Regions from separate parts of the Jezberella sp. genome, predicted to be linked through region 2. Evidence: predicted binding sites of a transcription regulator. Region 2 holds the regulator's gene; each other region holds the start of a gene.
The links. The regulator sigma-54, encoded in region 2, starts transcription at its own class of promoters, with help from an activator protein. The targets are predictions, from matches to a motif close to TGGCANGNAANCTGCTTT.
Positions count from the first base shown of each region.

Region 1: a site for sigma-54 is predicted at 4,967-4,984, ahead of glnA (type I glutamate--ammonia ligase). Genes of this name have one in related genera too.
Region 3: a site for sigma-54 is predicted at 5,629-5,646, ahead of urtA (urea ABC transporter substrate-binding protein). Genes of this name have one in related genera too.

Region 1 is NZ_CBAZRM010000003.1:166,023-177,031, forward strand. Features, by position in the region: gene recG (ATP-dependent DNA helicase RecG) at 1-356, opposite strand, end outside; gene AC1W8Y_RS03490 (Rid family detoxifying hydrolase) at 441-827, opposite strand; gene ntrC (nitrogen regulation protein NR(I)) at 900-2,369, opposite strand; gene glnL (nitrogen regulation protein NR(II)) at 2,366-3,415, opposite strand; gene glnA (type I glutamate--ammonia ligase) at 3,467-4,879, opposite strand; gene hemW (radical SAM family heme chaperone HemW) at 5,075-6,316, opposite strand; gene rdgB (RdgB/HAM1 family non-canonical purine NTP pyrophosphatase) at 6,321-6,953, opposite strand; gene AC1W8Y_RS03520 (LysR family transcriptional regulator) at 6,956-7,858, opposite strand; gene AC1W8Y_RS03525 (acyl-CoA dehydrogenase family protein) at 7,973-9,133, shown strand; gene AC1W8Y_RS03530 (MmgE/PrpD family protein) at 9,156-10,544, shown strand; gene AC1W8Y_RS03535 (NAD(P)/FAD-dependent oxidoreductase) at 10,551-11,009, opposite strand, start outside.
Region 2 is NZ_CBAZRM010000011.1:94,840-105,848, forward strand. Features, by position in the region: gene AC1W8Y_RS10215 (peptide chain release factor 3) at 1-825, shown strand, start outside; gene AC1W8Y_RS10220 (hypothetical protein) at 841-1,503, shown strand; gene rpoN (RNA polymerase factor sigma-54) at 1,509-3,017, opposite strand; gene AC1W8Y_RS10230 (hypothetical protein) at 3,091-3,648, shown strand; gene leuA (2-isopropylmalate synthase) at 3,983-5,653, shown strand; gene AC1W8Y_RS10240 (ferritin-like domain-containing protein) at 5,679-6,473, opposite strand; gene AC1W8Y_RS10245 (DUF3429 domain-containing protein) at 6,509-7,006, shown strand; gene rocF (arginase) at 7,032-7,982, opposite strand; gene AC1W8Y_RS10255 (SET domain-containing protein) at 7,979-8,476, opposite strand; gene panB (3-methyl-2-oxobutanoate hydroxymethyltransferase) at 8,517-9,338, opposite strand; gene AC1W8Y_RS10265 (DNA topoisomerase III) at 9,349-11,009, opposite strand, start outside.
Region 3 is NZ_CBAZRM010000002.1:236,318-247,326, reverse strand. Features, by position in the region: gene urtE (urea ABC transporter ATP-binding subunit UrtE) at 1-607, opposite strand, end outside; gene urtD (urea ABC transporter ATP-binding protein UrtD) at 612-1,472, opposite strand; gene urtC (urea ABC transporter permease subunit UrtC) at 1,469-2,575, opposite strand; gene urtB (urea ABC transporter permease subunit UrtB) at 2,572-4,197, opposite strand; gene urtA (urea ABC transporter substrate-binding protein) at 4,292-5,536, opposite strand; gene AC1W8Y_RS02485 (tagatose 1,6-diphosphate aldolase) at 5,861-6,895, opposite strand; gene AC1W8Y_RS02480 (PfkB family carbohydrate kinase) at 6,931-7,923, opposite strand; gene AC1W8Y_RS02475 (ABC transporter ATP-binding protein) at 7,964-9,061, opposite strand; gene AC1W8Y_RS02470 (alcohol dehydrogenase catalytic domain-containing protein) at 9,084-10,088, opposite strand; gene AC1W8Y_RS02465 (carbohydrate ABC transporter permease) at 10,093-10,917, opposite strand; gene AC1W8Y_RS02460 (carbohydrate ABC transporter permease) at 10,926-11,009, opposite strand, start outside.

The sequences.
Region 1 (11,009 bases), on a different contig from region 2:
ACAACGGTCAAGCGAGGATGAATGATCTCTAAGCCATGAAAGCCCGCTCGGACCTCACCACGTATGCGCCAGCGTTTGCCGCTTTGCATTTGCTGTTGCTGACTGGGGTAGAAGGTCAGCCATCGCAATTGAAGCGTGCCGGTGTCATCTTCGACGACAGCTGTCAACTGCCGCCTGGGCTTATACATGATGTCAGCACGGATAACTGTCGCTTCGATTTGAGCGCTCATGTTTGGCCGTAACTCGTCGATCGACAAAATTTTGGTTTCATCCTCGTAGCGAATGGGCAAATGCATGACGAAATCTTCGGGCGACTTCAACCCGAGTTTTTCAAACTTCTGCGCCGTCAGCGATATACCACCCGTGTCCACCTTTTTGGATGATGGGGCTGATTGGCTGACCACGACAGCAGACCTCTGCGCTTAGATGACAATCACAGCTTAGATGACAATCACAGCTTCGATTTCAAACTGAGCACCTTTAGGCAAACTGGCAACCCCGACGGTCGAACGCGCCGGATACGGCTGTGGCAGTGATTCGGCCATGATGGCGTTGGCAATGCCGAACTGGCTCAAATCCGTTAAAAACAAGGTCAGTTTGACAATATGAGCCAGTGAGCCACCTGCCGCTTCGATGACTGCCGTCATATTGGCGAAACTCTGTTTGACCTGATCCTCAAAACGGTCGGAAATCATCTCGCCTGTCGCGGGAACCAAACCAATCTGACCCGATAGATATACCGTCTTGCCCGCGGGCGCCATGATGGCTTGTGAGTAGGGGCCAACTGCTGCAGGTGCAGAAGCGGTGTGAACGACGGTCTTGGTCATGGTAAATCCTTGAGATAAAAAGATGGCTATTGAATTTTACCTTTCAATAGCCATTTTTAAAACCCATCAAGATCACGAGGTCGTATCTGCCAGATCGCCTTGAGGATCCATGCCAAGTTCTCTCAATTTACGGGTGATGGTATTGCGCCCCATCCCCAACCGCGACGCTGCCTCTACCCGTCGACCACGACAGACCTCCAGGGCAGACTGCAACAACGTACGCTCAAACTGGTCGGACAGTGTTGACCAAACCTCAGTCTCAGACACAGAGAGCCGTTGGGTTGCATCAATCGCTAACAGCTCCTGCCAAGTCAGCTTGCTGGTTGCTACCGTCGCTGTAGAGATCCCCTGGCCACTTGATAATCCAGCCACGCGAATTTCTGGTGGTAAGTCGTCGGCCTCGATCATTTGACCGGGGGCCATCACCGTTAACCAATGGCAGAAGTTTTCTAACTGACGGACGTTACCGGGGTAATCAAAACCCGACAAAGCTTTCATGGCAGCCTCTGACAAGCGCTTGGGTGCCACACCCAGGGCGCGTGCGCTGACACCCAGAAAATGCTTGGCTAACTCACCGATATCCTCAATCCGTTCACGCAAAGGGGGTAAGCGTAAGCGAATGACATTTAATCGGTGAAACAAATCCTCTCTAAACCGTCCTTGTAATACTCGCTCTTCAAGCGGCTGGTGCGTCGCTGCAACAATGCGGACGTCGACTTTTACCGGTTGTGCTCCCCCGACCCGGTAAAATGTACCGTCAGACAACACTCGCAACAATCTCGTTTGCAATTCAAAGGGCATATCACCGATTTCGTCGAGAAATAAAGTGCCACCAGCAGCCTCTTCAAACCGCCCTCGCCTGAGCGTATTCGCCCCGGTAAATGCACCCCGTTCATGACCAAACAGCTCTGCTTCAAGCAAATCACGAGGGATAGCCGCTGTATTTAACGCGACAAAGGGGCCTTTAGAACGAACCCCATGGTTGTGAAGTGCGCGAGCAACCAATTCTTTGCCCGTGCCGGATTCGCCGGTGATCAAGACCGTCACGTTAGACTGTGCCAGCCGACCAATCGCGCGAAATACCTCTTGCATCGACACGGACGCCGATTGCGTCAACATCCCTTTATCGCTGGCCTTGCCAGCCTCGACGACCTCAGAGGCCTCGTCTGCGGGTTCGCCAGATTCATTGACGGCACGTTTGATCAAATTGACCGCATCGTTGATATCAAATGGCTTAGCCAGATAATCGAATGCCCCGCCTTGAAAGGCGGCAACGGTGCTATTCAAATCACTAAACGCCGTCATGATAATGACCGGCAATGTGGGATATTTCTCTTTGATTTCCTTTAAGAGTGTCAACCCATCCATCCCGGGCATTCTGATATCAGACACTAACGCCGCAGGGATTTCTTCTTTTAATGCGTATGACACATCCTTGGCATTTGAAAAACTTCGGGTAATGGCACCTGCTTTGGCCAGCGCTTTTTCAAGCACCCAACGGATGGCTTGATCATCGTCCACGATCCAGACTGGTCTCATCATGACTCCAAGGGTAATAACAATCGAAACTCGGTGTGTCCAGGTTTCGAATCAAATTCAATCACCCCACCGTGCTGCTGCATAAAGTCTTGAGCAAGACTCAGGCCAAGTCCCGTCCCACCTATTCGTCCAGTCACTAGGGGATGAAAGATACGGTCATGCAGTTCGTCAGGTACGCCAGGCCCGTTGTCAATCACGGTCACCACCGCTGCCATCCGATGCTGCTTATGTCGCAAGAGCACTTGCCGAGCGATACGCGTGCGGATCGTAATATGCGCAGACCCAATGGCGGGTGACTGGGCCAGAATCTGCGCTGCATTTCTCACGACGTTCAGCAGCGCCTGCATTAATCGGGCCGGGTCGGCATTAAGCTCAGGCATCGACGCATCATAGTCTCGCTGGATGGCCACGTCTCGAAACTCGGCGCGTACCAAGGCACACACTCGTTCACAAATTTCGTGGATGTTGATCAATTGCCGTTGGACCGGCATACGCTGAGGGGCGGCGATCCTGTCAACAAGCGCCTGCAGCCGGTCAGCTTCAGAAATAATGACTCTGGTGTATTCGGTCAGTGCTGGATCAGGCAGTTCGGCCTCGAGCAATTGAGCAGCCCCTCTCAAACCGCCTAGAGGATTTTTGACTTCATGCGCCAGATTTCTTAATAACTCATGCTGGGTCTCAATCTCATCACCAATCCGCATCGATCGATCAACCAGCAGTCTTTGTTCGACGTCTTTGACTTCGATGAGCGCCGCCCAAGGCTGATTCACTAATGCCAGCGACGTAACGGCAACTTCAATGGTCTCGGATCCGCGCCGCACGGCTGCAAATTGCCTGCAATCGGGCACCAACCCTGCACAGGCCTGGGTAATGGAGTGTTCGAGCGCGCTGTCTTGGTCAAAAAGAAAAAAAGCGGGCTGCCCGATGACATGCCGCCTTGACCTGCCGAACATATCCTCGGAGGCCGAATTTGCAGCAACCACTTCACCCCCTTCATTGAGGAGAAGCACGGTTGTGGCGAGAAGTTCGAAAGCTTGTACAGAAATCATGGGAGTCGGGCCGGGTAGCCCGACCCCAAGTTTTAGTCAGCTATTAAAAAATTACAGGCTGTAATACATATCAAATTCAGCGGGATGCGTTGTAACGCGCATGCGCTGGACTTCTTGCATCTTCAACTCAACGTATGCATCAAGCATCGAATCGCTGAACACACCACCGCGGGTCAAGAACTCGCGATCTTTATCCAACTCTTCGAGTGCTTGCTCAAGCGAGCTGCAAACGGTTGGGATCTTCGCGTCTTCTTCTGGTGGCAAGTCGTACAGATTTTTGTCTGCTGGATCGCCAGGATGAATCTTGTTCTGAACGCCGTCCAGACCTGCCATCATCAAAGCCGAGAATGCGAGATAGGGATTCGCCAGTGGATCTGGGAAGCGTGTCTCGATACGACGTGCTTTCGGATTGGGCACGTTAGGAATACGGATCGACGCTGAACGGTTACGGAAGGAGTAAGCCAGTTTGACGGGTGCCTCGAAGTGAGGAACCAGGCGCTTGTAAGAGTTAGTCCCTGGATTGGTGATCGCGTTCAACGCGCGCGCGTGCTTGATGATGCCGCCAATGTAATACAACGCAAAATCTGACAAACCAGCGTATTTATCACCCGCAAACAGGTTTTGCCCGTCTTTCCAGATGGACTGGTGAACGTGCATCCCCGAACCATTGTCACCGACAACTGGCTTAGGCATAAACGTCGCGGTTTTGCCATAGGCGTGGGCCACATTGTGAACCACATACTTTAGAGTTTGGTTCCAGTCGGCGCGCTTGACGAGTGTGTTGAAACGGGTACCGATTTCCATCTGGCCTGGGCCAGCGACTTCGTGATGATGCACTTCAACAGGGATGCCCAACTCTTCGAGAATAATTGACATCTCGGAGCGCATGTCTTGGAAAGAATCGACAGGAGGCACTGGGAAGTAACCGCCCTTGACGCGTGGACGATGGGCCAGATTGCCACCTTCGTACTCAATGCCTGTAGACCAGGCAGCTTCTTCGGATTTGATTTTGACAAAGCAACCGGACATGCTGACATCCCAGGTGACGCCGTCAAACACGAAAAACTCTGGCTCTGGGCCAAAGAAAGCCGTATCGCCTAAACCACTTGCTTTCAAGTAAGCCTCAGCACGTTTGGCTAGCGAACGTGGATCGCGGTCGTAACCTTTGCCATCTGACGGCTCGATCACATCGCACGTTAAAAGAATGGTTGACTCTTCACGAAAAGGATCCAGCTTGGCACTGTCCATGTCGGGCATCAGCATCATGTCTGACGCTTCAATGCCTTTCCAGCCCATAATCGATGAGCCATCAAATGCCTGGCCTTCGCTCAGCTTGCCTTCGTCGATTTGGCTGACTGGGACAGAAATATGCTGTTCTTTGCCAAGGGTGTCCGTAAACCGAAAGTCAACAAACTTGACCTCGTTTTCGGCAATCATTTTCATAACGTCTTGAGGGGTGCTCATGGTTGAGTGGACTCCGGAGTGAAAGAGATTTAAGTAATTGTCAGCTATCCAAAGCTGCTAAAGGTTCGGACAATGCTGGAAAGATTGTAAGCAATTTTTATGCCACCTCATCTGCCCCACCATGCCCCAAAACCGAACAACAACACGCATCATTCTAGTGCAACAAAAAGACCTTCATGCCCCAAAACCGAGCATCTATAAGAACAGCGACTGAAGATCATTCAAAAATCTCCAACCCAGTGCTGTTGCTTGCAATCGATGAGGCTGTGTACTAAGTAAACCCTTATCCATTGCAAGTGTCAATTTATCCCGAATACCGTCTAGCTGCTGACCGGTGCGCTCAGTGTACAGCGTGATATCGACCCCTTGTTTTAACCTCAAGGCATTGAGCATAAATTCAAACGGAAGTTCATCCAGACCCAAGCGCCGCTGCTCGGCGATGTGACTTCCGTCACGCAAGATGGCTTGCCTCATCCAAGAATCGGGTTGACGCAATTTGGCAAAACGCTCAATGCGATCCGGAAAAGACAATTTGCCGTGGGCGCCGGGACCAATTCCAATATAGTCACCGAACTCCCAGTAATTGACGTTGTGTCGTGCGCGTGCCGCTGGCTTGGCGAATGCTGAAACTTCGTAACGCTCGAGCCCTGCCTCGATGGCTAATGCTTCTAACGCCATCTCCATCTCAACCAACACATCATCATCAGGTGTGCTGGGAGGATATTTTGCGAAGACCGTGTTGGGTTCGATCGTTAATTGATACATCGAGAGATGCTCAGTCCCGTAGGCGATTGCCTGTCGCGCGTCATCCGCAGATGATTCGATCGTCTGACCCGGCAAGCCAAACATCAAATCAAGATTGACCCGATCAAAATACGTCATGGCCGACTCGATCGCACGATGAGCGGCTTGAGCGTCGTGCGCCCTGCCCAGAGATTTTAAATGCAGATTGTTAAACGACTGTATGCCTATCGATACTCGATTAATACCGCTCACCGCGTAGTCTTTGAAGCGATTGACATCAATCGCGCCGGGATTCGCCTCAAGCGTTATTTCGGCATCGGGCCAAAGGCTCAAGTGACTGCGAAGCATGGCCAATAAGGTATCGACGGCTTGGACAGACAATAGACTTGGCGTACCCCCGCCGATAAAGACCGTATGAATTTGTCGCCCCCAGATCAGCGGCAAAGTCTGTTCGAGATCTGCGGCGAGCGCGGCCAAGTATTCGGCTTCGGGGATGTCGCCGTTTTGTTCATGCGAGTTGAAATCGCAGTAGGGGCACTTACGCACACACCAAGGCACATGAATATACAGTGACAAGGGGGGAAGCGAATCAAGCAATGCCCCCCGTTTTGCCCGATCAGCAATGCTTGGCTGGGTGAGCGAGGCGGCGTGCGCAATAGGAATAACGCGTCGGACAGGCTTGTCGCTGCTCATTCAGTCACACAAACGCGGGTGACGTTAATTGGGCGAGCAATGCTCGAAACGCCTGCCCGCGATGACTCAGTTGATTCTTCAACGCCGGGGGTAACTGTGCGACCGTCATCTGTTGCTCAGGGATCCAAAAATGAGGATCGTATCCAAACCCGTGGTCTCCGCGAGGCTCATCAACAATCACGCCCGACCAGTTGGCCTCTGCAATCAACGGTTGTGGATCATCGGCGCGGCGCACCAGCACCAACACGGCAACATAATGTGCCCCACGATCAACAGCTTGACCTGCTTGGGCTTTGGCTGCTAACGCGCGAATCAGTTTTTGATTGTTTGCCTGATCAGATTTTTGCCCATGCTCATGCTCAGCATATCGCGCGGAATGAACCCCAGGTGCGCCATCGAGCGCATGCACGCAAATGCCTGAATCATCAGCCAGCGCCGGTAACCCGCTTGCAGCGCTCGCATGCCGAGCTTTTGTCAACGCGTTTTCAATGAAGGTTGGATGAGGCTCTGCTACCTCGGCAATACCCAGTGCACGTTGCGCGAAAAGTTCAATCCCCAAAGGAGCAAACAGTTGAGAAAACTCTTTTAATTTGCCCGCATTATTTGAGGCAAGTACCACCTTGGTCAACTGAGCCATCTTCAACTCGCTTTTGCGTCATCGATCAACATCGTGACAAAGTCACGCGTGAAGCCAGGTAGCTCTGCCATGTTGCGCACGCAGATATGCAGATTTCTTTGAGCCCAGTCATCAGACAACTGCACAATCTGAATATTCAGATTTTTAACGTAACGACGAGCAACACGATCAGGCACGACCCCAATACCAACGCCAGCTTCGATCATGCGACACACCGTTTCAAAATTGCTGACCTCAACCCTGAAGCGAAACAGATGCCCCAGCCTGTCAGCGTTCTGGATCAGAAACGCGTGGATGGCGCTCCATTCGGACAAGCCAACATAATCATGACCCAGCGTATCAGCAAAGGCAACGCTTTTGGCGGCTGCCAATGCGTGCATCTTGGGGGTGACAAGCACCAGCTTGTCTTCCCGGTAAGGAATGAACTCGAGTTCGAACCCAGCGGGTCGACCAGCCACGATGCCAATATCAGCAGCCCCTTCTGCGACTGCTTTCACAATCAGGTAGCTCAGTCTTTCACGCAATTCGACGGTCACGTCGGGATGAGAAGCCAGATAGCGACTTAAGACAGCCGGCATAGACTCAGTCATGGCGGTGGTGTTCGCCAACATCCGAATTTGACCTTTGATCCCACGAGAATATTCGTGAATATCCCCCCTGAGATGTTCAATCTGCCTGAGCACTTGCTTGGCATGGCGCAAAAAGGCATCGCCCGACGGCGTCAGCGTCACGCCTTGGCTGTTGCGATGAAAGAGTCGCGTCCCGAAGTGTTCTTCGAGATTTTTCACACGGTTGCTGGCGGCTGGTAAAGACAGGTGCGACTTCTCTGCCCCTCTGGTCAAGCTGCTGGCATCACCGATGTTTACGATCAACTGTAAATCGGTCAAGTCGAAATGGTTTGCCATGAGACACAAATAGTTTGTTTGTTAACTGAAAACCCGGGGTTAACGAATCGCCAATTGGCATTTATTGGCCGATCAGGCACATTACAGGCATCTAAAACCCCATCATAAGCCACCATGAGTTCTCACGCAGCGCAATACACCGAAATCCGGGATGCTATCCGCGATTTATGCAAACAGTTTCCCGACGAGTACTTTCGTAAAATTGACGAAGCCCGTGTCTACCCAGAGGCGTTCGTCAACGCGCTGACGGAGGCTGGCTGGATGGCCGCCTTGATCCCCCAAGAATACGGCGGCTCTGGGTTGAGCCTGACCGAAGCGTCGGTGATCATGGAGGAAATTAACCGTTGCGGTGGTAACTCAGGGGCTTGCCACGGTCAGATGTACAACATGGGTACTTTGCTTCGACACGGTTCGAAAGCGCAAAAAGATCTTTACCTGCCCAAAATTGCCACTGGTGAACTACGCCTGCAGTCGATGGGGGTGACCGAGCCGACCACGGGTACTGACACCACCAAGATCAAGACGACTGCGGTAAAAAAAGGCGATCGCTACGTGATTAACGGGCAAAAGGTCTGGATTTCGCGTATCCAACATTCGGATCTGATGATTCTCTTGGCAAGAACCACGCCGTTAGACCAAGTCACCAAGAAATCTGAAGGTATGTCGATTTTTATCGTGAATTTGCATGATGCGATTGGCCACGGCTTAACCGTCAAACCGATTTTGAACATGGTCAACCATGAGACCAATGAGCTCTTTTTTGACAACCTCGAAATCCCCGCCGAGAATTTGATTGGCGAGGAAGGCAAAGGCTTCAAATATATTCTCGACGGGTTAAATGCTGAGCGCGCCTTGATTGCTGCCGAATGTATCGGGGATGGCTATTGGTTTATCGATCGAGTGTCCCAGTATGTCAAAGACCGTATCGTGTTTGGTCGCCCGATCGGGCAAAACCAAGGGGTTCAATTCCCGATCGCGCGGGCTCACATTAACGTCGAAGCCGCGAGTCTGATGCGTTATGAGGCCTGTCGCTTGTTTGATGCACAGTTACCCTGCGGCACCGAAGCCAATATGGCGAAACTGCTTGCAGCGGATGCCTCATGGGAAGCCGCCAACGCTTGCCTGCAATTTCACGGTGGCTTCGGTTTTGCCTGCGAATACGACGTCGAGCGCAAGTTCCGCGAGACGCGTCTGTATCAAGTCGCCCCGATCTCGACCAATCTCATTTTGTCCTACGTGGCCGAACACGTTCTTGGTTTGCCTCGCTCGTTCTAATCATTTTGTGTAAAGGATTGTCATGACACCAGTTCGTTCACCCCTAGCAGCTACGGTTTTGCACCCCAGCGCCGAGCTCGCCCGTTTTGTGTCTGGGTTGGAATTCAAGGACATCCCAGTGCCTGTCGTTCGTCGCTGCGAGGATCTTTTTCTCGACACGATGGCCTCTATCCTGGCGGGATCCACTGCTCGTGCGGTGAAATCAGTGGGCAAATTCGGCTCAATGATGGGGCCACAGCAAGGTCAGTCAGAAGACTTCGTCAATCGCCGCCTGACATCACCGCTTTTTGCTGCGATGGCTAATGCCGCTTCAGCACACGTGGTCGAGCAGGATGATGTTCACAATGGTTCGGTGTTTCATCCTGCAGCCGTGGTGTTTCCGCCCGCCTTAGCGGTGGCTCAGGCAATCGGGGCATCGGGTGAAGAATTTATTACCGCTTCAGTCGCAGGTTATGAGGCGGGCATTCGCATCGGTGAGTTTTTGGGCCGATCGCACTACAAGATTTTTCACACCACCGGTACGGCAGGCACCGTCGCCGCCGCCGTCGCCGTCGGTCGTTTATTAAAATTGAACGCTGAACAAATGCTTCATGCCATTGGCTCGGCGGGGACTCAGGCCGCCGGTCTATGGGAGTTTCTGCGCGACGCAGCTGATTCAAAGCAACTGCATACCGCTCACGCAGCGGCCAGCGGTTTGACTGCCGCGTACCTTGCAGCAGATGGTTTCACCGGGGCACGTCGCATCCTTGAAGGCCTGCAAGGCATGGCAGCCGGTATGTCCTCCGATGCTGATCCAAGCAAAATCACCGATCGGCTGGGTGAACGCTGGGCGCTGGCAGAAACCTCATTCAAATTCCACGCCTCTTGTCGCCACACACACCCCGCGGCAGATGCCTTGCAACACACGATGCGCACGCACGGGTTAACGGCGCAGGACATCACCCACGTCGTCACCCACGTACATCAAGGTGCTATCGACGTGTTGGGGCCTGTCACGGATCCCCAAACCGTGCATCAGTCGAAGTTCTCAATGGGCACCGTGTTAGCGTTGATTGCTTTACGCAACTCAGCAGATTTGGCCAATTTTGACAGCGGCTTAAAAGACCAGGCGGTGGCCAGCTTTCGGGATCGCGTGGTGATGGTCTTAGATGAAGAAGTGGATGCGGCCTACCCTGCCCGATGGATTGGCAAAGTGACGGTAACCACGAACGACGGGCGCATCTTGACAGGCCGGGTCGATGAACCCAAGGGCGATCCAGGCAACACACTTTCACGCGGAGAAATTGAACAAAAGGCGATGCGCTTGGGCACCTACTTGGGGGCAGCGACTGAAGCAGAAGTCAAAAACCTGATCGATCGCGTATGGGTCACAGCAAATCAAGCTCAGATGGGGCACTTGTTAATTGGCTGAGCAACGTCATACCAGCATATCCGCCCAGATGTTTCTCGCCCACGACCAAGCGTAGGTAGCCTCTAAGACCGTAGGTTCTGGTGATAACCCGCCCGACCCTGGCACCACTTTAAACGTCTTATCCTTGGCATCATACGCATGGACACTCGCCACGTGTACCACGCGCGTGGGGTCAACAAAGCTGTAGCAGGTGTTAGTCATCAGGGGGCTGGGCGCAACAGGCCAGTCATTTAACTCAGCCACGATCGCAGCCGCAGCAACCTTGGCATGCTGGTTGGCCATGTGCCCCGATTTGGGCATCAACTGGGCGTTTTGCGTCGCATCACCAATGACATGAATATCTTTGGCGACCGTTGATTCAAAACTCAGAAAATCGACCCCCACCCAGCGCTTGTTCACATTGGCCAGCCCCGTTTGAACGGCGATCTCGCCGGCTCGCATATTGGGCAAGATGTTGAGGACATC
Region 2 (11,009 bases):
GTACAAGAGGTGCTGGATGCGCTCGTCGATCAGGCCCCACCACCTGGTTCCCGAAGCGCTACTGAACGGCAGGTCAATCCTGAAGAGCCAAAATTCACTGGCGTTGTGTTCAAAGTACAGGCCAATATGGATCCGGCACATCGCGATCGCGTCGCCTTTGTCAGGGTCAGTTCGGGGAAATTCAATCGCGGGATGCGGCTAAAAGTATCCCGTAATGGTAAGGAAATCAGACCCAATAACGTCGTGTCCTTTTTGTCACAACGCCGTGAATTGGTTGATGAGGCTTACGCGGGTGATGTGATTGGTATTCCCAATCACGGGATCTTGCATCTTGGCGATGTTCTCACCGAGGGAGAATCCCTGCACTTTACCGGTTTACCGTTTTTTGCACCTGAACTGTTTCAAGCAGTTGAAGTCAAAGATCCTTTACGTATCAAACAGTTACGCACAGGCCTAGCTCAGCTTGGTGAAGAAGGTGCCATTCAAGTATTTCGACCCATTGCCGCAGGCGGGGCTTTACTGCTCGGGGCGGTCGGCCAACTACAGTTTGAAGTCGTCGCGCACAGGCTCGCTGCCGAATATGGCTGTGAAGCACGCATGATGCCCTCGCGCTACAGCATGGCCAGATGGATTACTGCTGAAGACCCTAAGGAATTACGCAAATTTATCGACGCGAATGCCTCACATATCGCCTATGATGTTGTCGAAGCGCCAGCCTTTTTGGTAACGTCTGGCGCTCAACTTCGCGTCGCAGAAGAGCGCTATCCCTCGATACGTTTTCATGCCATGCGCGAACACGGCGCAGCCCCTTCGGCTGCTCACTAACTGAGACGAAAGACCATGTCATGGCGCGTGTTAATCGGATTTCTGTTGATTGTTGCAGTTGCCTGTTGGCAAGGTGGGATCAAACTCGGGGAGTGGTTGGTCAATAAGGCACCCGCAAGTATTGCTTCAGCCAACGATGCCAAAATCCAGAGCGCACTTGACGACAAAAGCAAGCAAACCCTCGCCGAACCACCACAACCACGGACAGACGGGACGCTTGGACAGCCAAAAAGCATTGCACCGGTTGAATGGTCGATCGTGCGTACCCACGTCGATGGCGTTGTGCGTGATTCTGAGGACATGATCCGTATTGACGTACCAAAAGCCGAGGCTGATATGCCTGATCGTGCGTTGTCTGCGGGCGGTACGCAATGGCCGCAAGGGCCGTCTGATATTGTCACCATCGACGCACCCAACACGCCTTTGGCGCCACGCTCGCCCGACGTGCCAAACCGCCCTGCCGAGCCGTTAAAACCAGCAACTCCCAACAGACTGGTGATCTCTTGGCAACAGGCGTTAAAAAATGATCTGGATCAATGCAGCAAACTGAAATTCTTTGATCGCCCACGCTGTGTTGAGCAAGCGCAACGCAGATATTGCGAACCCAACCACGCGTGGGGGCAAGCAAGTAATTGCCCTAATCCCAACGCGTCATTAAGCCACCCCGGAGGCGGTTAAGATCGTCAGTTCGCCTGTGCTTGTGATTTTCTAAGCGGCGCGGTGGGTATACGCAGTACTTCACGATATTTCGCCACGGTTCGCCTCGCAACGCTAATACCGTCCTTCTCAAGCAAGCTAACCAGTTGACTGTCAGACAGCGGTTTATGCCGGTCCTCAGCGTCAATCAAGGCCTTGATGCGCGTCTGGATCGCGGTAGCAGAGGTCGCTTCGCCCCCCCCTGATGAGGCTAAGCCTGTACTAAAGAACCGCTTTAGCTCAACCGTTCCGAAAGGGGTGAGTATGAATTTTTGCGTTGTCGCCCGCGAAATGGTCGACTCGTGCATCCCAAGTTCGCCAGCCACATCTTTCAACGTTAAGGGTCTTATTGCCTGCCAGCCTTGCAAGAAAAAATCTTGCTGATAATGAACGATGACTTCAGCCACTCTGCGGATGGTGTCAAAGCGCTGGGCCACATTACGGATGAGCCACCGCGCCTCTTGCAACTTACCATGCAAGTCGGCATTTGCGCCTGACCGTGCCGTACCAAGGGCTTTCGCATACATTTCGTTCACGCGCAGTTTGGGCATGACCGCATCATTCAGAAATACCCGCCAATCGGCATCGACTTTGCGAACGATGACGTCGGGGACGGCAAATTCAGCGGCGGGACGCGTCCAGTTAGAAGCGGGTCTCGGGTTCAGTTTCAAAATGAGTCCGTGAGCCAGCTTCAGCTGGCTTACATCACAACCCAGCATATCGCGGAGTTTGCCCATGTTACCGGTCGCCAATATAGGCAAACCGATCCTGCAAATTTCACGAGCCAGCGCCAATATGTTGCGGTCTCCTGCCTCAGGATATTGACTCAAATCCGCATACTGCAACTGTAGGTCAAGGCACTCAGACAGATCGCGAGCACCAATCCCCGGTGGGTCAAACGAATGCAACAAGTTCACCGCAACCGCAAAATCGTCGATTGTTAAGCCAAGCGCAGGATCCATCCACGTCACAATCTCTTCCAGCGGTGACGCCAGCAATCCATCGTCGTCCAGTTCCTCGATCAAAATCTCGACCAGCGCCGCATCTCGCACCGAAAAACGGGTGGTCTTCAATTGATCCAGCAAATAATCACGCAAACTGCTCTGCACCGCAGACTCGGGCCGAACATCCTGGTCATCATCGCGTGAATCGCGAGACGACTTGAAATCGGCGGATAACGTGGTTGAATCGAACTCGGCATCTGAATTCGTTGACGCTTTCGCGTCTGCCCCAGCATCGTGGCTGTCGACATTTGCAACAGGGGTCGCCATCGCGTCGTAATTCATGGGCACTTGCCCAGCCGCGTCCGCCGAGACTTTTTCGTCCCGTTCGCTGTCCTGTCCTTGTGACTCAAGCAGTGGGTTTTCGGCCAGCGCCCGGGACACCTCTGATTCGAGGTCAAGCGTCGACAGCTGCAAAATCCGTAAGGATTGCTGCAGGGCTGGGGTCAACGTCAACTGTTGACTGGTTCTCAGTTCGAGTAATTGTCTGCTCATGGGTACAATATTGTGCATGATGATCTCACTCAATACACAAAATCGCCACCAAGATCGGCGTTTATTACAAAAAATGTGCATCCAGCTCGCTTGGTTGCCCGTGTTAATCCGTTTGCTGGTCGTGGGCGTGGTTGGTCTGGCCTGGTTCTCAATCTGCGTCACGGTCTTACAAAGAACAGCTGGGCTGCGCTATGACAGCATTAGCTTCCTGAATATTCTCGGGCCTCAAGTGCTCGATTTCCTCAACCGTATCAATTGGTATATCTGGGCTGGTTTGCTGCTGATTGTGACATTGTTCATTCTCGGTGCGATCAGAAGCTATCTCATCAAAAGTATCTTAGCCGGCCGAAATGCACTGGTGCCACTCGACTTGATTGAAACACTCGCTACACAGCTGTCACCCGAGGCGCTGGATGTTCTTAAATGGGTCTGGAAGGACAAAGAAGTACCCATCAACTACGGCCATATTCGGACAACCTTAAAACAATTGAGAAGTGGGCGCGTCCGAAAACTCGCCCTGGCTCGTGCCCAAAAAGCCGCCATTGATGCAGCGCTGGCAGCGAGTGGCATCGGCCCGTCGGCGAGTGTTGAAAAATCCCCAAGCGCCTCACGCGGTCAGTCAACCGGTTGAGCGCAAGTTGCTTTTATTATCGATTTATGTTCGACTAGCGACATGGATGCAATTTTTATGACGCACTCCGGTGACGTCTCAACTTCGAAAATCGATCTCGGCCTTGCTGTCGAGGGCGTTCGTTCGTCTGTTGCATCTCGCGATCTATCGCACACCCCTCTATCGCTACTACTAGCGATCGGTTGCCGGGCCTAGCGTCCCGTGGCAGTCCGGCAGCCATCCGCCACCCATTCATACTAAAACCTGGCAAGATCCTGTCAGGTCTACATGCTAAAAAGTAAAAATCTCTTGGGCTTAGTACGTTAAGAGATATTTGTCATGATCCGAGGTCACTATGCTTTCCAACCCTGCAAGTAAATACATTCCCTTCAAGCCCTTCGAGCACGACTTTGTCGAACGAACCTGGCCAACTAAGCGCATCACTCATCCGCCTGTCTGGATGAGCACCGATCTGCGCGACGGCAATCAATCCTTGATTGAGCCGATGAGCGTCGAGCGCAAGTTACGTTTTTTTGACATGCTCATCAAGATTGGTTTCAAAGAAATCGAAGTTGGCTTCCCGTCCGCGTCACAAACAGACTTCGACTTCGTACGCAAACTCATTGATGACAAACTGATACCCGATGACGTTACGATCATTGCGTTGACGCAAGCTCGTCCAGAACTCATTGCGCGCACCGTCGAGTCAGCCGCGGGCGCTAAGCAAGCGATGATTCATTTGTACAACGCCTGTGCCCCTGGCTTTCGCCGCATCGTATTCAACATGAGCCGCGATGAGGTTAAACAAGTCGCGATTGATGGCACACGCTGTGTCATGGCCGAGATGGCGAAGTATCCGCAAACGGATTGGTTTTACGAATACAGCCCCGAGGTCTTCAGCACCACTGAGCCTGACTTCGCGCTCGAAGTTTGTAACGCGGTCACCGAGGTCTGGCAGCCGACACCTCAGAAAAAAATTGTCTACAACTTACCCGCGACCATTGAGGCCACAACGCCCAACATGTATGCCGATCAAATCGAATACATGCACAAGCACTTGAAGCACCGCGATTGCATTGTGGTTAGCCTCCATCCTCATAATGACCGTGGCACAGCCGTTGCTGCAGCAGAGTTGGGTTTGATGGCAGGTGCCGACCGCGTCGAAGGGTGTTTATTTGGCAGCGGTGAGCGCACGGGTAACGTTGATCTCGTGACACTCGCGTTGAACCTCTATACCCAGGGCATTCACCCCGGTCTGGATTTCTCGGATATCGACGAAGTTCGCCGCTGCGTTGAATATTGCAACCAGTTGCCCGTCCACCCGCGACACCCTTATGTCGGCGATTTAGTGTTCACCGCCTTCTCTGGCTCACACCAGGATGCCATCAAAAAGGGATTCGCTGTTCAAGACCCCAATGGGGTCTGGGAAGTCCCCTACTTACCCATCGACCCAGCAGATCTGGGCCGCAACTACGATGCGGTGATTCGCGTCAACAGTCAATCAGGTAAGGGTGGGGTGTCCTACCTGCTCGAACAAGAGCATGGTTTGGTGTTGCCACGTCGCCTGCAAATCGAATTCAGTCGCGCGATTCAACGGGTCACGGATGAGACAGGTCGCGAAGTCACTGCAGATGATGTTCATACCGTTTTTCAATCTGAGTATCTGACGTTGACTAAGCCCTGGCGTTTGATTAAACACAGCATCACTGGCAATCCCTCGGCCGCGGCGGGTCAGAGCTTTACGATTGAAGCCGAGTTCGAAGTAGATGGTGAACGTCGTGTGCTTCGCGGTGGTGGCGATGGTGCCATCTCGGCCTTTGTAGATTGTTTGGGGTTTCCTGTTCGCATCGTTGACTATCACGAGCATGCCATCGGTACTGGCACGGATACGCGTGCGGCTTGCTATGTTGAGGCTCGAATTGCTGACGGCAATACGGGTTTCGGCGTAGGCATTGACCGTGATATCGTGACCGCATCGTTTAACGCGGTCTTAAGTGCAGTCAACCGCCACCAAGCCACAATGTGACAAGGTGAGTTGTCAGTGCGTTAGGTTAACGGCCTGACGCGATTGACTCCAACGCCAGCAACTCGGCCTCTTCAAACCCTGCCGCCCGTCGGGCGTCAAGATTGAAGGGGCCTTTTAACGTCGGTGCTCGGTACATTTGTGCTAGGTCGGCATAGGTCGTCAAGGGATCCAGTCCACGCTGTTCGCAGACATAGCGATACCATTTGTTACCGGTGGCGACATGAGCAATTTCGTCTCGCAAAATGATATCGACAATGCCAGCGGCCGCCTTATCGCCCCCGCTGGCTAACTTGTGCCGCACCAGCGGTGACGCATCCAACCCTCTCGCTTCAAGGGTCCTCGGGACAAGCGCTAATCTCGCCAATAGATCTGCTTGCGTGCGTTCTGCCATCTCCCACAACCCATCATGGCAGGCAAAATCGCCATAGGTGTAGCCCATCCCCTTCAAGTGATCGCTAAGCAACTTGAAATGAAATGACTCTTCTTGCGCCACCGTTAACCAATCTCGATAGAAATCTTCTGGCATCTCGGCAAAGCGCCAAATGACATCCAATGCAAGATTGATGGCGTTGAACTCAATATGAGCCAGCGAATGGATGAGCCCTGCCCTGCCCTCAAGCGTATTGACGCTTCGATGCGGCAATTGTGCTGGCGGCACCAGCGTCAGCGAGGGTCGCCCGGGGATACCCTCTGGCGTCGGTATACTTGTCTTAAAATCAATGGGGATTGAAGCATGCATCAGCCACAGAATGCGGGCTTTGCCAAGCGCATCAGGCTGTCTCAACGCCTCGAGCGCCAGGTTTCTCAGTTCTGTCTTCATTCGGTTATCTTACTCATGTTTTTTGCGAAAAACCTATGACACCCAGTGAACGGTTGACCAGCCAACGTCGTATTCCGCTTGCCGCTCTGATTCCTGGTTTGCTGGGGCTCGTTCCTTTCTGGTTTCTCGCCATCGCCTCTGGGCATGATATAGGGCTTGACCCGATCAGCGCATTACTCGGGTTGCTGTCTTACGGCGCCCTCATTTTGAGCTTTGTGGGCGCGCTCTGGTGGGGCATCGCTGCGCACGCCGAGGCGGATGCACAGCGCAACGCGATGTTTCTCTGGAGTGTCATCCCAGCCCTCATTGGCTGGTTCGCCTTGATGGTCACCCCCGATGTTGGTTTAATCCTGCTTGCATCAGGCTTACTACTTCAGTGGGCACTGGATTTAATGCTTTACAAAAAACAACCAAGACTCATCAGCGTGTGGATGCTGCGGCTACGCACGATCTTGACCATCGGTGCATGCACTGCGCTCGTTTTTGGATGGTACGAATTGCACCATGCCATAGGCTCAGTTGCTCACCACTAAGGCAAAGGCACAGACAACCTCGCTTTTAACCATCGCGCGCATCATGCCGCATCAACGTCGTTTTCCCGAATAGGCTTTCAATCAAGTCCACGGCCAATTCAGCTGTCTTGTTGCGCACGTCCATCGCGGGATTTAACTCAACAATATCCAATGATCGCAACCGACCGGTGTCGGCAATCATTTCCATACACAATTGTGCCTCGCGATAGGTTGGGCCACCTCTGACCGTTGTGCCAACGCCTGGCGCAATTTCTGGATCTAAAAAATCAACATCCAGACTGACATGCAGATGAGTGCCTTCATCTAACTCGGCGAGCGCGTGGCTCATGGTTTCGCGCATGCCCATCTCATCGATGTAGCGCATATCAAACACTTCAATACCGATGTCATGCACAAGACGCTTCTCGCCTTGATCGACACTGCGAATACCAATCTGGCGAATCTGGGTGGGGTGTAGCGCTGGGATATGCCCACCGATCTCAATCAGTGCTTGCGGTCCCATGCCGCACAGACACGCGACCGGCATCCCGTGGATATTGCCGCTCGGCGTCAGCGCGGCGGTATTGAAATCAGCATGCGCATCAAACCACAAGATCAACAATTTTTTGCCTTGCTCTCGGCAATGACGCGCCACTGCACTGATCGATCCGATCGCCAGACAATGGTCGCCCCCCAGCATCATGGGGATTTGACCCGCCTGCAACTCGTCGTAAACCGCGTCGTGTACCAGCTGATTCCAGCGGGTGACTTCGGCAAGGTGGCGAAAACCATTGACCGGTGCTTGCCAAGGATTGTTCGGGCCGACAAGGTTGCCGCGATCGTTCACGACCAGACCGAATTGGCTGATCGCTTGCACAATCCCAGCAACACGTAATGCTTCAGGCCCCATACGACCACCCACGGTGCTTGCGCCAATATCGGTTGGCGCACCAATCAGACTCACTCCCGCCCGTTGCTGGGCAACCTGCTTGGTCATGCCTCGCTCGTTACTTTCTTACGGGCTTTTTTCTTGGACACCGCAAGCATGGTGCCGCGACAATCCGCCGCGCCACAGCGGCAAGCGTATTGCGCTTTCAGTGTTTTGGTCAGCTTTTCATCGATCACCAAACCATAGTCATAGTTCAGCTCCGCCCCACGGGCGATCTCTTGTTTGGCTTCAATATAGACACGCTTGCCACCCTTGCCTTCACTGCTTTCGCAATTTGGCTGACACGAATGATTGATCCAGCGTGCATCGTTGCCATTGTCATTGCCGTCGATCACTTTGCCCGAACTCAAGGAAAAGAAGAAAGTGTGAAAAGGATCGTCAGGGTTGGTGGGATGTCTGCGATCGGCTTCAGCAGCGCTGATGGTTTTCCCGCAATATTCGATGATACGAGTGCCGGCAGGTATCTTACGGGCTGCAAATACACCACGTCCGTGAACCTTCGATTGACGAACAATGTGCCAGGGCTTATCGATTTTAGTCATGAGACAACTTGCTTGATTCAACGGTAAAGAGAACGACAGCTTAGTCCTTTTTGACTGCAAAACAGTGTTGCAGCTCAGGAAATTTCGACGATCGTACCTCATCGGCGTAGCGTTCGACAGCAACGCGCATTTCATTTTCAAGATTCGCGTAGCGCTTCACAAACTTAGGCACGCGTGCGCCACTGAGACCTAGCATGTCTTCGGTGACCAAAATTTGTCCATCGCAGGCGACAGAAGCACCGATACCGATCGTTAAGGTTGGCACTTCGGCCGTGATTTTTGCCGCCACTGGTTCAGCGAGCCCCTCAAGCACAATGCCGAAGGCCCCCGCTTCATGCAGGGTCACGGCGTCATCCATGATTCTCTGAGCAGACTCAGTCGTCTTACCTTGGGCGAGATAGCCGCCCATGGTGTTGACGTACTGAGGCATTAGACCAATATGCGCCAACACCGGAATCCCTCGGGCGACCAGGTACTCAACGGTGGTGGCCATGACAGAACCGCCTTCGAGCTTCACCGCATCAGCGCCCTGTTCGAGCAGAGCAGCTGCGTTTCGGAAAGCCTGTGCGTGCGATTCTTGATAACTGCCAAAGGGCATATCAGCAATGACACACGCTCTATGCGTCGAGCGGACAACTGCCGCGGTATGCTGGGCAATCTGGTCAAGCGTGATCGACAGGGTATTAGGTAGCCCGTAGGCGACCATCGCCGTTGAATCACCAATCAAGATAAAGTCAACGTAATCGTCAATGATTCTGGCCGTCGATGCGTTGTGCGCAGTCAAGGCGACGACTTTGCGATGACCTTTGCATGCCACCAACTGGGGCACGGTCAGGCGTTTAACTTCTGCGTGCACGCTCACGGATTATCCCTTATTCGTCACCGGCGACTTCGGCCACCACCTTGGTTGCTTTCTTGGCAACTGTTTTGGTGGCTTTTTTCGTTGCTGTTTTGCTTGCCTTCTTCACGGCGGTCTTCTTTGCGGCTGCCTTTTTGGGTGCAGCCTTCTTAGCAGCAGTTTTAGTCGCTGATTTGGTTGCCGTTTTTATCGTTGTTTTTGCTGCTGTTTTTCGGGCGGGTCGATCTGGGCGAGCCTCGAACTCGAAACTCACTTTACCGTCTGCCCCGCGCGCAAGATACGCTTTGAACTTGCGGTTCGTGCGGCTAGACACAAACCCTTCTAGTAGGTCTGTCTTGCCTGTCGCGAGCAATTTGCTCATCTGCTCGGCACTGACCTCTTGCTGCAGAATGACCTTGCCGGATTTGAAATCACAGCTGCGCTCAGGCCCGACCGATTTCTCACACAAATAACTCATGCCATGTTCGAACACTCGAGCACTACATTTGGGACACGCGCCAAGCGGCGTGTGGCCAGAAAAGTCTACCGGTTCAGCGTTATCGTCATCGTTTTGACCGAAGTCAAAGGCGAGTTTGCATTCGCTATCCAAGGTCAGAATCGCGGCAAAGGGTCGCCCCATCTTACTGATGAACCCCTGCATCGGCCCTATTTGCTTATCGCGCAACAGCGTTTCGACTTCAGCAGGCTCAAAGGTTCGGCCACCTGGGTGTTTACTGATCGAAAAATCGCACTGCGTGCATGCGTAGCGACGATAGTTCTCTTTCACTACCGCTGAACACTTGGGGCAAGGGGTCGTCAGCGTAATGTAGTCACCGGGCACCGTGTCACGATCATATTCTTTCGCACGCTTTACAATGACTTGTGTCATCTGTGCAATTTCACGCATGAAAACATCGCGCGCTAATTGGCCCTGCTCCATTTGCTTGAGCTTATGCTCCCATTCGCCTGTAAGTTCTGGCGACGTGAGCTCGTGCACATCCAAGCCTTTGAGTAAGGTCATCAGCTGACGAGTCTTGGCCGTGGGCACTAGGTCGCGTCCTTCTCGGCGCAAATACGTTTCGTTGATCAAACCTTCAATCACCGACGCGCGGGTAGCCGGTGTGCCCAACCCACGTTCAGACATGGCTTCACGAAGATCTTCGTCCTCGATATCCTTGCCAGCCTTTTCCATGGCCGATAGCAAGGTGGCTTCGTTGTACCGAGCAGGCGGCTTGGTCACTAATGCAACTGTGTCGATTGCGTCGGTACGAACGGTTTCACGATCAGCGACGGCCACGAGGTTGGCATCCTCTTCTTGGGCCTCTTTGCCGTAAACCTCTAACCAACCAGGTGAGGTCAACACTTTACCTTTGGTTTGAAAATGGTGACCGGAGACGACCGTAATCCTCGTCGTTTCACTGTATTGCGCGGGTGGGAAAAACACCGCCAAAAAGCGCTTCACGACGAGATCGTAGAGCTTGGCTTCCGCCTCGCTTAACTCTTTAGGGATCTGTAAGGTGGGGATGATCGCAAAGTGATCTGACACTTTGGTATTGTCGAAAATCCGTTTGTTCGGTTTGATCCAACCGTTCTTGGCAATTTTGGCGGCATGGGGTGCCAACCCACGGGCAACACCCTCACCTTGTGACAACGCACCTACCGTTTCAATCACGGTGGGGATGTAATCCTCAGGCA
Region 3 (11,009 bases), on a different contig from region 2:
GATCGGCGAGTTCACGCGCGAAGTCGAAGTATTGTTCGCAGAGCAGGATTGCAATATCGCCACGATCACGCAGTAGTCTGATGACGCGGCCAATGTCTTTGATGATCGAAGGTTGAATTCCTTCGGTCGGCTCATCGAAAATAATCAATTTCGGTTCTGCCACCAAGGCACGAGCGATCGCAAGTTGTTGCTGTTGTCCGCCCGATAAGTCACCCCCTCTGCGATGAAGCATGGATTTCAGGATGGGGAACAGCTCGTAAACTTCTTCTTTGATATGGCTCGCCTGTCGGCCAGACCTGGTGGCCATGCCCATCCGGATATTTTCTTCAACGGTTAAACGCGCGAAGATCTCACGACCTTGTGGCACATAGGCCATGCCAAGGGCGGCGCGGGCGTGTGGTTTAAAGGCACTGATATCTTGGCTTTCAAAGCTGATCGAACCAGACCGAATATGTTCAACGCCCATCAGACACTTCAGCAAGGTGGTTTTTCCGACCCCATTGCGTCCTAAAAGCGCCATGCACTCGCCTTGCTTGACGTCAAGCGATACGCCTTTGAGGGTGTGGCTACTGCCGTAATATTGATCAATGTTGTTGACTGTCAGCATGATGCTAGCGCCCTAAATACACTTCGATGACACGCTCGTCGTTTTGTACTTGAGCCATGGTGCCCTCAGCCAAAACGGATCCTTCGCATAAGACAGTCACTTTCCCTTGTTGCGCAATTTGCGTGACAAAATCCATGTCGTGTTCGACCACAACCAGTGAGTGCTTGCCGCGCAAATCATTGAGCAATTCGCCGGTGCGCTCTGTCTCGGCGTCGGTCATGCCGGCGACAGGTTCGTCAAGCAAGAGCAGCAAGGGTTCTTGCATGAGCAACATGCCGATTTCAAGCCACTGTTTTTGACCATGTGACAACAAACCCGCTTCGCGCTGGTATTCACCAGTGAGCCTCAGTAGGTCAAGCGTTTCACCAATCTTGTCTCGTTGCTCACCTGATAAGCGCGAGAACAAGGTCGATCGAACGCCTTTGTTCATCTTCATCGCGAGTTCGAGATTTTCAAAGACGGTGTGTTGTTCGAATACGGTGGGACGTTGAAACTTTCGACCAATACCAGCATCGGCAATTTGCGACTCATGCATTTTGGTTAAATCGATGCTTTGGCCGAAATAGGCCGTTCCCGATGTCGGTTTGGTTTTGCCGGTGATGACATCCATCATGGTGGTTTTGCCGGCACCATTCGGGCCGATGATACAGCGCAATTCCCCTACCCCAATATCAAGCGAGAGGTCGTTGAGCGCCTTAAAGCCGTCGAATACAACGCTGATCGATTCGAGATAAAGGATGGCGCCGTGTGTCGTGTCGACGCCGCTGGTCTTGAACCGACCATAAGAAGCTTCGCCGCCGGCACTGGCATTTTGGTCTGGTGAGGCTGGGCGATTGCTGGTGGAGGCAGTTGTCGTGGTATTCATTTCTTGTCCCCCCGTGTCAGGCGTCGAATCAACCCGACGATGCCTTGTGGCAGAAATAAGGTGACGAGTACAAAGATCAGGCCCAGGGCATAGAGCCAAAATTCTGGCAACGCGCTCGTAAACCAAGTTTTCAATCCGTTAATGACGCCAGCGCCGATGATGGGCCCGATGAGCGTACCACGACCACCCGTCGCCACCCAGATCACCATTTCGATGGAGTTTTCAGTGGACATTTCGCCCGGATTGATAATCCCGACCTGAGGGACATACAAAGCCCCAGCGACGCCACAGATCATGGCTGAAACTGTCCATACAAATAATTTGAATCCCAAGGGCTCATAGCCTAGAAAGCGCAATCTACTTTCGGCATCCCGGACAGCTGTCAACACTCGCCCGAGTTTTGAGGCGGTGATTGCGCGCCCCAAAATCAATGAGCCTGTCAAGGCAGTCAGCGACGCCCAGTAAAGAACCGCCCGTGTGTGCGGCGAGGTGACGTCAAACCCCAAAATACGTTTGAAGTCCGTGAAGCCATTATTGCCACCGAAGCCCGTTTCGTTGCGAAAGAACAGCAACATGGCTGCAAACGTCAGTGCCTGGGTGATGATCGAAAAATACACGCCTTTGATACGCGACCGAAACGCGAAGAAACCGAAAACAAAGGCCAGTAAGCCCGGCACGATCAGGATTAGCAGCAGGGCGTACCAAAAGTGTTCGGTGAAAGACCAGAACCAAGGGTAGGTCTTCCAGCTTAAGAAGGTCATGAAATCCGGCACAATATCTGGCGATGCTTTACCTGCACGCATGAGGTACATCCCCATGCCATAGCCACCCAGTGCGAAGAACAGACCGTGTCCTAAAGAGAGAATACCTGCATAGCCCCAGACAAGGTCAAGCGCCAAAGCGGCCATGGCATAGCAGATGAATTTTCCGATCAGACCAATGCTGTAGGCCGAAATGTGCAGAGCGTGCCCATCGGGAAAGCTTAGATTCAGGATAGGCAAGCTGGCGAACAGCGCGACAACCAGCACGAGGGCGGCCCATGCTTGACGACTGAAGAGACCGTCCATTGAACGAGGATGAAGAGCGAGAGAGGATGCGTTCATTCTGCGCTCCTGCCTTTGGGTGCAAACAAGCCTTGCGGACGCTTTTGCACAAACAGGACGATAAATAACAAGATAGCGATTTTTGCGATAACCGCGCCCCAGAAGGGTTCAATGAACTTGTTCAGCATACCCAAGCCCATCGCAGCGACGACCGTACCGGCGAGTTGACCCACCCCCCCCAAAACGACAACCATAAACGAGTCAACGATGAAACCCCTGCCAAGATCTGGGCCAACGTTACCGAGCTGCGACAAGGCCACGCCAGCCAAGCCCGCAATCCCCGCACCCAAGCCAAATGCCAGCATGTCGATTTTGCCGGTTGCAACACCCACGCAATCCGCCATCCGCCGGTTCTGTGTAATGGCGCGAACAAACAAACCTAGCCGCGTCCGATTCAGGACGAGCCAGACAATACCCACGACACTGAACGCAAACGCAATAATGACCATGCGGTTATAGGTCAGCACTAAACCACCGAGCACCGTGATGCCACCGGTCATCCAGCTAGGGTTGGCCACCTCAACGTTTTGAGCGCCAAAAAAGCTACGAACCGCCTGCATCAACATCAGGCTAATCCCCCAGGTTGCCAGCAAGGTTTCGAGGGGACGGCCATAAAGCCAACGAATCACCGTTCTTTCTAGGGCCATCCCAACGAAAGCGGTGGCGAAAAAGGCAACGGGTAGCGCTGCTAACAAATACAGATCGATCAAGCCAGGCAAATAGGTTTTGAAGAGCAGTTGAACGGTATAAGTCGCATAGGCGCCAATCATGAGCAGTTCGCCATGCGCCATGTTGATAATGCCCATCAGCCCGAAGGTGATTGCGAGCCCCAGGGCGGCTAAAAGCAACACACTGCCAAGGCTGATGCCGAAAAAAATGTTACCGACCCACGCGACAATAGTCTGGTGCCGATCGATTTGGTTGATGGCGGTTTGTGCCGCAAGACGAACGTCACTTTCTGGTTCGCTAAACTTGCCTTTTTCGTCTTTTTGTAACATCGCAGAAAGCACAGGTCTGAAACCAGCATCACCACTCTCGCCTAAGATAAATGCCGCCTGCCGGCGTGCCACGGGATCGCCGCCTTTGACGCTTGAGGAGGCCAGGGCAATAATCAGCGCTTGTTTGATCTCAGGATCTTGTTCTTTTTCTAGCGCCTTGGTGATGATGGGGATGCGCGACGCATCTGCCTCTTTCTGTAAGCGCGTCACGGCAGCTAACTTCACCGAACGCGTCGGTGAGTAAAGCTCTGCACTTGCTTGTGCGGCCTGCACAGCGCGGCGCAAGCGATTGTTAATCGTGATGGTGTCTGCGCCCGCAGGGGTATCGATTGTTTGACCCGTTGTTGGGTCGTAGGCCTTGCCCGACGTTTGGGCAATCAATATATTGCCGTCAGGGGTGACAAGGACTTTGTCGTTACTAAGTGCCTCTAAAATCGCTACCGCGCCCGGGCTGGTAAGTTGCCCGAGTGCGTTGATCGATTCGATTTTCTCGCTGTTGTTGTCGCTCGCTAATCCCGTCAATACGGCCCGATCGACCAGATCTAGCGCCATGACTGCTTGCATGGGCAAAATCAAAAGCACGGTCAGCAACGCCCGTTGCCAGAAGAAACAAATCGACTTCATTTTGTTGCGGTCTCATCTTTATTTTTTTTCACAGCGAAAAGAATAACTCGGAACGAACCCTTGCTGGGTCCGCCCCGAACGTTAAACCACAGCTTTACTCAGGCTTGCCACCGTTGACGAACGGGCTCCATGGTGCCGCTTGCACAGGCGCCTTGGTTTTCCAAACGATCTTGAACTGACCGTCTGCTTGCACTTCACCAATGTAAACAGGCTTATGCAAGTGGTGATTGGTTTCGTCCATTTTGATGGTGAAACCGTCAGGGGCAGTGAAGGTTTGACCACCCATCGCAGCGATTACTTTGTCAGTGTCAGTCGACTTCGCTTTTTCAACAGCCTGCTTCCACATGTGCATACCAACGTAGGTCGCTTCCATGGGGTCGTTAGTCACAGCCGTTGCGTAGTTAGGCAAGTTCTTGGCCTTTGCGTAGGCTTTGTACTGAGCAACAAATTTGTCATTGACAGGGTTCTTGAGCGACTGGAAGTAGTTCCAGGCAGCCATTTGACCCACCAGAGGCTTGGTGTCGATACCACGCAGTTCTTCTTCACCGACTGAGAAGGCGACGACAGGGACGTCAGTCGCTTTGATGCCTGCATTGCCCAGCTCTTTATAGAAAGGCACGTTTGAGTCGCCGTTGATGGTTGATACGACTGCGGTTTTGCCACCTTGTGAGAACGCTTTGATGTTGGCAACAATGGTTTGATAATCAGAGTGACCAAACGGTGTGTAAGTCTCCATGATGTCGGTTTCTTTCACGCCTTTGCTGAGCAAGAAAGCGCGCAAGATTTTGTTCGTCGTACGTGGGTAAACATAATCAGTACCCAACAGAACCCAACGTTTGGCGCTGCCGCCGTCTTCGCTCATCAGGTACTCAACGGCTGGGATCGCTTGTTGGTTAGGTGCCGCGCCAGTGTAGAACACGTTCTTTTCAAGCTCTTGACCTTCGTATTGCACGGGGTAGAACAACAGACTGTTCAACTCTTTGAACACGGGCAAGACCGATTTACGGGAGACCGATGTCCAGCAACCGAACACAACAGATACCTTATCCTGCGAAATCAAGCCGCGTGCTTTTTCGGCAAATAGCGGCCAATTCGATGCGGGGTCAACAATGACGGGCTCAAGCTTCTTGCCCATCACACCACCAGCCGCGTTGATTTCGTCGATGGTCATCAGCGCAACATCTTTCAACGCTGTTTCAGAAATTGCCATCGTGCCGGACAGAGAATGCAAAATACCAACTTTAATCGTACCTTCAGCGGCGAAAGATTGAGGCATCCAACCAGCCATGGCCAATACACTGGCTGCCGTAATTTGTTTAATAGCGAATCTGCGGTTCATCTTTAGAGCTCCTGGGACAAAACGTGCCGGCATGGCCGGTTGTGGTTGAACTTAAGGTACTCGGCACGTCTTGCACCGAGGTTGAATCACCTTAAGCAAAGGTTATGCCAGCTTTTGTCGTCCCTATGCGTCGATTGACGTATAGGCAGGTCATTTTTTTCATGCACCCATTCATTGGCCAATTGGCCAACGGTTGTTTGCACCAAAAAAAACACGATGCCCCATCATGGTGCTATCAACTAGACTGAACGCACCAGCCCAGGCGTCGATTGAGGTGCTGCGGCACCCATCCGAGTAAGCTGTGAGGCCGCAGCGGTGTTCACGTCAATATCCAGCGGCGAACTCGCCCTCTGCGCGGGCGGTTAGTTGGTAATTGGGTTGCCAGGGTTTGGCATGTTTGGCCGTCAGGGACACGAGTTCCCTCATGTAGGGCACACCTTCATGCTCAAGTTGCTCACGGGCTTTTTGCAGATCTGGAAAATGTTTGAGAGACTCCCACCAGATTGCTCGACCCGCGAGATAGCCATTGGCCCCTGCCGTGTAGGCAAATCGCAACACATTTGCAAATTGATCGGCTTTTGCGCCCGCGGAGAGCATCACCCAAGGTCGATGAGCGGCATCACATAGCGCCCCGATTTCATCAAAGTATTTTTGTATCTTCAGCGCTTCTGGGGCATCGAATGAAGGTAAGTTGGCAGCTGGTACGGGGGATTCAAGCTTGAACAGATCGACACCATATTCTGGCTTGCTGAACTCGCGCACGCTATCGATTACCCACTGGGGGTGTTTGTTCGGATCGTCCGTGTAGGCCGTTGTATGACCAGCTTCGGATGGAAAGGGGTAGACCAATAATTCGAAGATAAAAGGAATATCTGCGGCTTTGCAGGCAAGACCAACCTCTTTGACATAGCGTGCTTGATGAGCACGAACCTCGTCCCCGATATCAGGCCTCCACCATGCCAACACTTTGACGGCATCGCCCCCGATACGGCGAATTTTGTCGACCGTCCAGTTTTTGATCGAGTGAGATTGACGACCGGCCGGCGTCACCTCAAAGCGATGGTCTTCCAGCGTGAGTATTAAACCCTGATTGGCCGACAACACATCGATCGCGGCTGGATAAGCATAGTTGGGATCAACGAGCGTTGCCGAAGCATGGGGGGCTAACACTTCGGCCAACAACCGCTTGACGAGCACCATGTCATCGAAGGCCACGGCGCTTGGGTTAATTTTTCGACCAACGGCAATCGCTTGTTCGATAGGCGGACGCTGATCGATTGCCAGCATAGAAAAGTGCCCAGTCTTGCTGGCCAAGCGTCGCAAGCCCCAAAGCTTGCCGAGTGTCAAAGGGTTGTTCATTTTTTTCCTTCAGTCAATGATTCGAGAAAGTATGCTTACTGATTGAATGACTTGGCTCGCGATTGTCCAGCCGTGGTGGCAGTTGCAAGAAACTGCTCTAGCACTTGGTGTGTGGGCAGCCCTGCGGTGCCGCCGGGCTTCGTGCAGTTGATCGCGGCCACTGCCGTTGCGAGGTGCACAGCCAGGGCGTCGTTAAACCCTTGCGCCAAGGCCCATGCAAAGGCCCCGTGAAAGGCATCTCCTGCGCCGGTCGTGTCGACCACCGGCACCACAAAGCCAGCGTGTATGCCCGCCGGCTCTGAATCGCTCACCCAGCGGTATCCACGAGCACCGAGCGTCACCCCTGCATGACGAACTCCCGCTGCGCGTGCGATATTCAACGCTGCCCAGATACTGTGCTGGTTGGTGGTGTCGAGATCGAGCTTGTCGGCAACAAATTCTGCTAACGCTTTCTCAGCGAAGATGCAGTAATCGGTCAGTGAGATGAGTTCGGCGAGTCGAGATGAGCCCATTTCAGCGTCGAGCAGGGTTGGGATACCTGCGAGACGCGCTGCCTGAAACGCCAAGAGGGTAGCTTCTGGCCAACGTGGATCTGCCAAAACACATTTCACCTGGTCTGCGGCCAAGGTTGCCGTTGGCAGCCAACTCGGGTCTGTATCTAAACCAAGGCCTGGGTCATTGACGATCAAGCGTTCTCCAGATGACTCCACAATGACCACTGAACTAGATGATCGAGCGTTAGGCAGAGAACGCACGTGACGCACATCGACTTTTTCTTTGGCTAACTGGTCAATAACCTTATGACCCGCCACGTCGTCCCCCACACGTGCCCACAATGCGACAGGGCTACCTAGCCTGGCGATCGCAACAGACGCATTGCTGGCGATACCACCGCCGACCTCCAGCATGTCAAGCGCTCGCGCCTTACCGGGCACTGCGGGGATTTTTTGTACAACATAGATGCGGTCGAGCACCGCTTGCCCAACGCACACCACGTGACCGGGCCGGGTCGATGCCAACGCGTTCATCTATGTCCTCCGGGTAGGGCGCGAACGTGAGCCCTGGTCATCACGATTGCATCGCCAAAGCGCTGCCGTATTGATCGAACCAGTGAGCGTGCTGCATATGGAGATCTAGGTGCATGTTGTCGCCAATTCTTGGTTTGCACTGCGGGCTCACTCGACCGACCGCCCGACCGGTGCCTGTTTCAAAGTAAACATAGGTGTCAGAGCCGAGCGGTTCGACTAGACTCAACCTGACATTTAGCGTGGCGACACTTTGCTCGGTTGACTCGCCGACGTGTTCGGGACGCAGTCCCATGGTGAGCGTTTGTCCGAGCCGCTGGCGCAGCTGATCAGCATGTTCGGATGACACGATTAAGCGATCACCCTGAGACGTGCAGGCGACTAGATGGCCACTGTCCTCTGCTAGTGTCACTTTAAAGAGATTCATGGTCGGCGCACCGATAAAGGTCGCCACAAATAGGTTGGCGGGATGCTCGTATAGCATTTCCGGGGTACCCACTTGCTGGATCACGCCTTCGTTCAAGATGACAATTCGATCGGCCATCGTCATTGCTTCGACTTGATCATGGGTCACAAAGATCATGGTTGTCTGCAGCCGTTTGGCGAGATCTTTGATTTCGGCTCGAACATCAATTCTGAGTTTGGCGTCGAGATTCGATAGTGGTTCATCAAAGAGAAACACTTTCGGATTTCTCACCATCGCGCGACCCATAGCTACGCGCTGACGTTGCCCGCCCGAAAGGGCTTTGGGTTTGCGATCGAGCAGGGCTTCAATCCGAAGCATCTTGGCAGCATTCGTTACCCGTTCATTGATTTCTGATCGAGCCGTTTTGCGCTCTTCTAGCGCAAACGCCATATTCTGGCGAACCGTCATGTGCGGGTACAACGCATAGTCTTGAAACACCATGGCAATATCGCGTTGCGCCGGTGATTGATCGTTGACACGCTGCTCGTTTATCAGCAAGTCGCCGTGGGTAATGGTTTCGAGTCCCGCAATCATCCGCAAAAGGGTTGACTTGCCGCAACCCGAAGGTCCGATGAACATGATGAATTCGCGATCATCGATCGCTAGGTCAATCCCACGTAGCACTTCGACGTTGCCGTAGGATTTCTTGATATTTTTAAGCGTAACGGACGCCATGGGCGAGGTTTCCTTTGAATAGTTAGGCTAGATTCGGGGCAAGCAGCGGTTTGATGAGTTCACCTTTGGCGAATCTCTCAAACGTTGCCGCAAAGTCCGCTAAACCCACTTCGGCGTCCACCAATAGCTCGTAGTCCTGTTGATACTTGCGCAGCAATTCGATGTTGGCTGATAAATCCCCTTGAGGAAAATAAAAAGACCGCACCATGAAAAAGTCTTTGCGACGAATTGGTTTCGTTTCCTCGATCGACCAGGGGCTATCGTTTTCGCCGAGTAACAGCACCACGCCTTTTGGCAAAACATTGGTGATAGCTCTGTTGCGTGCGGCGTGCGCGCCACTCGACTCGATAATGAAGGGGAACCGCTTGCTTTCATCATCGAGAGCAAGTGTGGTGGCACCGAGCCGCTGCGCCATGTGCAGTCGTTCAGAGCGGGGATCCGACACATGGACGTTTCGGTAGCCGTGGGCTTTGAGAAAGATCAGGGCGCCTAAGCCGATCGGGCCGGCACCTAGGATGAGCACGGACGCTGCTTTTTCAGGCGGCACTAGCGGTTGCACCAGACGCACGCCGTGCCCAGACGTGCCTATTGTGTCAAGCAGCAAGGGTGCTAGCCGATCAGGGATATCATCGGGGACTGGCATCAGGCAGTTTTCCGGCACACAGACGTATTGTGCGTAGCCGCCATCCCTGTTCCAGCCAATCAGGTTCGATTGCGTCAGGCACAGTTGTGTGTCACCCGCGACACAGGCTTGGCAGTGCCCGCAATGCGTGGGCATGTAAACTAGGCAGCGTCGTTCATCGAGCACATGACCTGGCGCTTTAACACAGCCAAAAATTTCATGCCCAGGGACATAGGCAGAGCCTTTTGTCCACAGCTTCGTGTCCGATCCGCACAACGCTGTACGCAGAACCAGCAGGAGTACGTCGCCCGCCTGCGGTTGCGGTATCAGCCCATCGCGCACTTCGGTTCTGCGCTCGCCCAGAAATGTGGCGTGTTGCATGCGATTGACAGATGAAGCTTGCATGAATTTATCCTTTGACCGCGCCAACAGCAAGTCCGCTGACCAGTCGTTTTTGAACAAGAAAGGCAAGCACGAGAGGCGGTAGGGCGATCAACGTCGCCGCGGCCATCAGTGCGCCCCAGTAGGTTGAACCTTCGCCGACAAAGTTAAAGGCGGCTGCAATCAAGGTCTTGGTTTTGCTGTTTGAAAGTACCAGCGAGAAAAGGAAGTAGTTCCATGAAAAAACAAAACCCATGATAGTGGCGACAACGACACCTGGCATAACAACGGGTAGAGCAATCCGCCACAGAATGCGCCATATAGGGCAGCCATCGACTTGTGCTGATTCAAACAACGAGCGGGGGATGGCATCAAAATAAGATAGCAAAACCCAAATGATGATGGGAATCGTGATGACGGCATGCGTCACGATCAGCACCCAATAAGCACCGATTGCCCCAAAGGCAGAGAACATGACATACCACGGCATCAAGAACAAAGCACCTGGCGCCATTCTTGCCAATAGGGTGACGGTTGCGGGCCAGGTGACTCGGCTCCATGAAACTGCGAACGCGGTTGGGATGCCCAAAACAAGGCCAAAGACGGTAGAACCGACCGCTACGATCAGGCTATTGATGCCGTAACTGAAAAACGGGGTGGTCCTGAATAATTGGCGATAGCTCTCGAGCGATGGCTCGAAGATAAATTTGGGGGGGAAGCTCGTCACTTCGCTGGGTAATTTGAAACTCGACAGTACCATCCAGAAAATCGGGAACAGAATGGCGATGGATACCACGGCAATTTGCAACGTAATCGCATGTTGTACGAAGCGATCTGACAGTGGCTTTTTCATGTTGACCATCACCACTGAACCGCCTGACGCAGACGCAAAAATACATAGGTAACACCCAACACCACGGTTGAGAGAGTGATCATGAGTGCACT